Regions from separate parts of the Oceanobacillus kimchii X50 genome, predicted to be linked through region 2. Evidence: riboswitches for the same ligand, from Rfam matches in the RefSeq annotation. Region 2 holds a riboswitch; the other holds the start of a gene.

Region 1 (3,432 bases), 1.1 Mb from region 2:
AAAATGATCACAATAAGAGCTTTTTTATGTTTGTAATTAACGATAGAATTTAGCGTCAATAAAAAAAGTGAAATATTTTATATGTGAATCAATTTCATAATTAATAAAATCCGAATGTATTGCTGTTTGATTTCCATTGCAGACGGCGCTTTCCGCAGGCACGGCTTCAACTAACTAGGAAAAAAACCCCCTTTTCCTAGTGGATTTTCAGCTCGTGCTGATCCTGCAGGAGTCGCCGTCTTCCATTTCAATCAAAACCAAGTAATTCTAATAATCCGAACATTAATATTTATATTCAGTCTTATTATTCGTTTTTATAAAATTAAGCAATGGAAATTTACTCATATGGTATAATTACCTATATAACTAAACTTTTAGGAGGAATTTACATGGGTCTTTTTGATGGTATTATGGGGAATGCATCCGAAGTAGATAACGGGAAGATTGAAGAAGAATTTCAGCAAGTTTTAGCGGAATCAGAAAATATTGAGAGAACGTACAAACTTATTCGAGATTTATTTATCTTTACGAACAAGCGATTAATTCTAGTAGATAAACAAGGTGTAACAGGTAAAAAGATGGAAATCCATTCGATACCTTACAAAAATATAGTTCACTTTAGTATTGAAACTGCTGGAAGTTTTGATTTAGATGCGGAGTTAAAAATCTGGATATCTGGTAATTCTGTGCCTTTCCAAAAGCAGTTTAACAAAAGCTTAAATATATATGAAGTTCAAACCGTATTGGCAAGCTACGTACTTAATTAATTTATTTATTTTATTTGACATTAACTATCTGAAGTTTTACACTTTTACTTAGAATTGAATAGTGTATTCTTCGGGGCAGGGTGTAATTCCCGACCGGCGGTGACAAGTTAGTAAGAACTTGAAGTCCGTGACCCGCTTTCATGCGGTGGATCTAGTGAGAATCTAGAACCGACAGTAATAGTCTGGATGGGAGAAGAATAGCTGTATGGATACGTATATCTATTGACGTGGAGAAAACTAGGTTGTTTCTAGTTGTCTTAAATTTACGTATTTTTACACATATCGTTTATTAGAGTTAGCTATGCCCCGCAATCTACATATTGCGGGGCTATTTATATGGAGATTATGTAATTCATTTTTCCTTACATCGTTCTACGAGTGAGACTAATTTAGTTGCTTACTCTCTATTTCAGTATTATTCCCCCTTCAAAGAGATCACATTCATTTCTGATATTAAATTAAATAAAAGGAGCTGATGGTTTGTTTACAGGAGTTGTTCAAACAATTGGGCAAGTAACGAACGTGGAGAAACGACGAGAAACAATTCAACTTGTTATTCATACAACAGAGTCGCAATTGCTGCATTACAACGTTGGCGACAGCATGGCTGTTAATGGAGTGTGTCTGACTGCCACCAAAGTAGCTGAGGATACATTTATGGCTGATGTCATGCCTGAAACATTTCGATCTACCAATCTTCAATATGTGAGTATTGGTTCATCTGTGAATTTGGAAAGGGCGATGCGTGCAACAGATCGATTTGAAGGGCACATCGTTGCGGGTCACGTAGATTCCACTATTACCGTCAAACGTACATGGAAAGACCAAAATGCATATTACATGAGCTTCACATTGCCGATACCATATGCGCAAGAAGTCATTGCGAAAGGTTCAGTTACCTTGGATGGTACCAGTTTAACGGTTGTAGAAAAATCTAGTCATACATTTACGATTAGTTTGATTCCCCATTCACAGCAAGCATCGATTTTGTCCCAACGTCGAGTGGGTGATTACGTAAATATGGAGACGGATATGCTTGCTAAATATATTCTTCAAGCAAACAAGCAAACCTTATCACAGTCCTTTTTACAAGAAAATGGATTCTAAGGAGGGTAAATATGAACGAGCAAAGCAAGATAGAGCGGGCGATAGAAGATTTGCGGAATGGAAAATTGATTATTGTTGCAGATGATGCGGACCGAGAAGCAGAAGGAGATCTTGTTGGGCTCAGCGAGTTGGTAACGCATGAAAATGTTAATTTTATGACTAAATACGGACGAGGATTAATCTGCGTTCCAATTACAGAAAAACGAGCGGTGGAATTAGATTTAGATACAATGTCTAAAAATAATACCGATACGTATGGTACTCAATTTACGGTTAGTGTTGATCATTATACCAATTCTACAGGGATTTCTACGGCTGATCGTGCAGATACAATACGGGCTTTAGCTGACCCATTATCAAAAACGACAGATTTCAAGCGTCCGGGTCATATGTTTCCATTAATAGCGAAGAATGCAGGCGTATTGGAACGTAGAGGTCACACAGAAGCAGCTGTTGATTTGGCAAGTCTATCAAACTCGTTTCCATCGGCGTATATTTGTGAAATTTTAAATGATGATGGATCGATGGCAAGATATCCAGCTCTTGAAACACTGGCGAAACAATGGCATTTAACCTTAATTACAGTAGAAGATCTCGTTCAATATCGAAAAAAAGAAATAGCTATAGAAAATTAATCGTAGAGGAGTTTGATCGTATGACAATATATGAAGGAAACTATAATGGACAGGGAAAGAAGATTGCGATTGTAACAAGTAGATTTAATGAGTTTATTACTGCGAGACTATTATCCGGTGCAGAAGATATGCTTATTCGTCACGGCGTAGCTAGAGAAAATATCGATGTGATCTGGGTTCCTGGCGCTTTTGAAATTCCTTTTATAACTAAACGTGCAGTTAATTCACAAAAATATGACGGTGTATTAACGTTAGGAACAGTTATCCGCGGAGCAACTACACATTATGATTATGTTTGTAATGAAGTCTCCAAGGGAGTAGCCCAAGTAGGGATGAATAGCAACATACCAGTATTGTTTGGTGTATTAACAACAGAGTCGATTGAGCAAGCTGTAGAAAGAGCAGGAACGAAAGCTGGAAATAAAGGTGCAGAAACAGCGCTCGGGTTACTTGAAATGATATCATTAAACGAACAATTCCAAATAGAGAGCGTCGGAATGAACTAGTATGAACAAACTGTCCAGAAGTCTCACCGTGATAAACGAAGGCTATGGACAGTTTTTTTAGTTGCGTGAATTATAATATTTGAGTCAATTTCATCATTCTAAGTTTTATTTAAAATCGAATGTTTTATTGGTATTTATATAACAACGTTAGATTAACCGCAATCACTTGGCTTTGATTGTAATGAAAGAAGGCGACACCTGCTCAGAATAGCTGATGCTGTGCCTGGGGAAAGCTGTAATGAAAATAAAAATAGCGAACATTCGAACTTCACACAAAATATTTTGATTATAAAATAGACTCATTTGTGTGCTATGAATAACTAAATAATTGAAACCAGCTACATCTAGTACAAGTGTACATAAACAGAAGTTAAAAATACTGTTGTGAAAATGTTGAAAATTTGAAATAATAAATTT
Region 2 (3,432 bases):
CTTTATTAATTCAATCAGCTACCAATATGTTTAATGAGTATTATGATTTTGTTCGTGGATTAGATAATGATCAATCTGTTGGGATTGGAGGATCTATTGTACGTGATGGGATAGATCCAAAACATATTCGAAATTTAGCATTCCTATTTTATGGAATATCTGTTTTACTGGGAATATACATTTGTGTGATGTCTAGTTGGTGGGTTGCAATAATTGGTTTAATTTGTATGATAATTGGTTATTTATATACTGGAGGCCCTATTCCAATTTCATATACTCCATTTGGAGAATTATTCTCAGGAGTATTGATGGGATCCGTGATAATTGGTATTACTTACTATATTCAAACGGAGACGATAACTTCGGAAATAATTTGGGTTTCAATACCTATTACTATCTTTATCGGTTGTATCAATTTTGCAAACAATATCCGAGATCGCGAAGGGGACAAACGCGGAGGTAGAAAAACTATTGCAGTCTTGATTGGCAAAGAACGATCCGTTGCACTACTTGGGACATTAATGGCGTTGGCGTATATTATGACCTTATTGTATATCTTTATCGGGTTCCTTCCGATTTGGTCCTTTATCACTTTCTTAAGTGTCCCAAAAGCATATGGAGTCATTAAGAAATTCCAAGGTAAGAAAACATCGATTGAAATGATGCCGGCGATGGGCGCTACTGCAAAAACAAACACAATGTATGGAATGTTATTAGGGCTATCACTACTTATAACAGCATTGTTATAACTTTGAAAGGATGGAACTATGACAAATAAATTAAGTAAAGATAAGTTAAATTATTTTAAAAAGAAATTACAGCAAATGAAAGAGGATTTAGAGGATAGACAAGACAATAATACGAGTTCTGATGAACTCACTAATTTTGATAATCATCCAGCGGATTTGGGTACAGAACAATTTGAACAACAACGAGATGCTGGTCTTAATCTGATGCGAGAAGATCAATTACAAGAAATTGAAGATGCATTGCAAAGGATCGAAGATGGTACGTATGGGATTAGTGAAAAATCAGGTGAACCTATTCCAGAAGAACGATTAGAAGTAATGCCCACTGCCCGTCTTTTAGTATCAGAGGAAGAAGAAAACTATTAAAAAGCACTTCGTTTGTGCCAGAAGTAGTTGGTTCTCCACCGCACATAAATTTCAAAATTCCTTATATATCTAAAAAGCTTCGCTACCATTGTGGTTGCGAAGCTTTTTAATTTATTTTAGAGAAAACCTTGTTTGTTGTTGTTGAACCCAGGCTTGTAATTTTATAAATAATGGAATAAACAATACTGCAATAAATACACCTTTTAACATATTAAATGGTAATACACCTGCTATAACAGATATCCATTTAACTTGATTAGACATTTCCCATCCCATAAACCAACCATAAGCCGGTAAAATCAGATAGTAATTCATAACACTCATTCCAATTGCCATCACAAGCGTACCAATAACTAATCCAGTTAGTAATCCTTTCATACCTTTTACTCGGTGATAAATCATAGAAACTGGAACAACTAACATTACGCCTGCAATAAAGTTTGACATAACTCCAATTGGATCTGCAGATCCGGAAACTGCAAGATACAATAAATTCTTAAAACCAACTACTACAATGCCTGCAATTGGGGAGAAAATCAATGAAGCTATCAAAGCAGGTACATCACTAAAGTCTACTTTTAAATATGGTGTCGGTAAAAATGGTAATGGAAAATTAATAAAAAATAATACCAATGAAATTGTACTTAATAACGCAATGATAATTAACTTTAATAAATTGTTTCTTTTCGATTTTTGCATCTGTGTCTCCTCCATCAATTCATTCGACTCCGATCTTGTGATGAAGGACGATTACCTGTTATGTGTTTCATTAATAAAACCCTAGAGCGGAGCCCTAGGGTTTGAATACATCGTCAAATAATGCACACAAAAAATGTGTAACACAAACATGATCGACATCTTCTCCCATCCAGACTATAACTGTCGGTACTGGAATCTAACCAGATCAACCACAATACGTATGCAGCTCGCGGACTTTACCGCCGGTCGGGAATTACACCCTGCCCCGAAGATTGGAATCGAATATTTATTTGTTAGAAACCATTATACCTTCACATTGAATTTTTAGCAAGTATATTACTATCTTTTGATGAAGTAAGTAACAACGCTAACACAATTGCTGAAATACCAGAAGATAACTTTCCTATTATCATCGCAATCACCATGGATGATTCTATACCTGCAACAAAACCTAAATGGCCACCAAATACAAATGCACCACTCACTGCAAAAGCTACATTCATAACCTTTCCACGTTCATTCATTTGCGTTAATAATGCTAGCATAGGAATCACATGAGCTACAGATGCTATAAGCCCTGCCGTAGAAGCTGAATTTATTTGTAAACTATTACCAATCTTTTGTAAATGTTTCGAAGCAAGTTTTGTAATTACTGCAACAAATGGAAAGGCACCAGCTAACACAATTGCGATTAATCCGACTATTTGGATACCATCTTCTAGAGGAGCTAACCCCGGAATAACTGTGATTTCAGTAATGGTTTCAATACCAATCGCTAATAATCCAATTAACGCAATTGTTGTTACTGTTTTACCTAACCAATGAAATAGTATCATCATATTGTCAGCAAAAAATAGTAGTCCTATTAAAATACAAATTGAAAACACAATTGGAATTACAAGATTTCGAAACATCATAGACCAGTCAAGTCCAGCATAAAATCCTCCAATTAAGCAACCAATAGGGATTGTACTAATTCCAATCATTATCCCCTTCGCAAAATACGAATGATCTTGTTTTGTAATCATACTAAGTGCAACTGGTATGGTAAATGAAATCGTTGGTCCGAGCATAGTACCTAAAAATACCCAAGCAAATAACGCAGCTTCATTGCTTTCAGCCATTTGTTCTGCAAGTGCTTGTCCACCCATATCTAATGCCAATATTGTATTCGCAAATGTAGATGGGTCTGCCCCAATCCATCTGTATAAAGGTGTTACGATCGGAGTCAAAATATTAGCAATTACTGGAGCTAAAGAGACTATTCCTACTATTACTAATGCTAACGTCCCCATAGACATAATTCCTTCTTTAAATTTTTCCCCCAAGCCTAAGCGATTACCAGCTAAATAATCAATACCACCAAGTAATAAAAAAGCTGCTAATATCAACATTATAATTTCATTTATATTCATACCTTTCCCCTTATGTATATCCATATAAAAAATGGTTATTCTTAACCCAGCATACACTATATCAAATATAGATTAAACAATACATTAATAGAATTTTTAAAATAGAAAAAAGTCTGTAGGAAAGAAATTTCTTCCTTTTCTACAGACTTTTACTGTAACAAGCTATTACTATTCTTCTAGATTAATAAATAGTTTTCCTTCAG

The links. A riboswitch is a leader RNA that binds a small molecule or an ion and turns the genes downstream of it on or off. The one in region 2 is predicted to bind FMN.
Region 1: it holds a riboswitch for FMN, as region 2 does, so the genes downstream of both, C794_RS17385 (riboflavin synthase) here and C794_RS12330 (ECF transporter S component) in region 2, are expected to answer to the same signal.

Annotation. Positions count from the first base shown of each region.
Region 1 covers NZ_CM001792.1:3,420,017-3,423,448, reverse strand. Annotated here, with positions in the region: gene C794_RS17390 (PH domain-containing protein) at 390-767, shown strand; FMN riboswitch at 830-969, shown strand; gene C794_RS17385 (riboflavin synthase) at 1,248-1,874, shown strand; gene ribB (3,4-dihydroxy-2-butanone-4-phosphate synthase) at 1,886-2,509, shown strand; gene ribH (6,7-dimethyl-8-ribityllumazine synthase) at 2,530-3,015, shown strand.
Region 2 covers NZ_CM001792.1:2,367,841-2,371,272, forward strand. Annotated here, with positions in the region: gene C794_RS12320 (1,4-dihydroxy-2-naphthoate polyprenyltransferase) at 1-749, shown strand, start outside; gene C794_RS12325 (TraR/DksA C4-type zinc finger protein) at 768-1,115, shown strand; gene C794_RS12330 (ECF transporter S component) at 1,227-1,814, opposite strand; FMN riboswitch at 1,968-2,091, opposite strand; gene eutH (ethanolamine utilization protein EutH) at 2,126-3,229, opposite strand; gene C794_RS12340 (S8 family peptidase) at 3,398-3,432, opposite strand, start outside.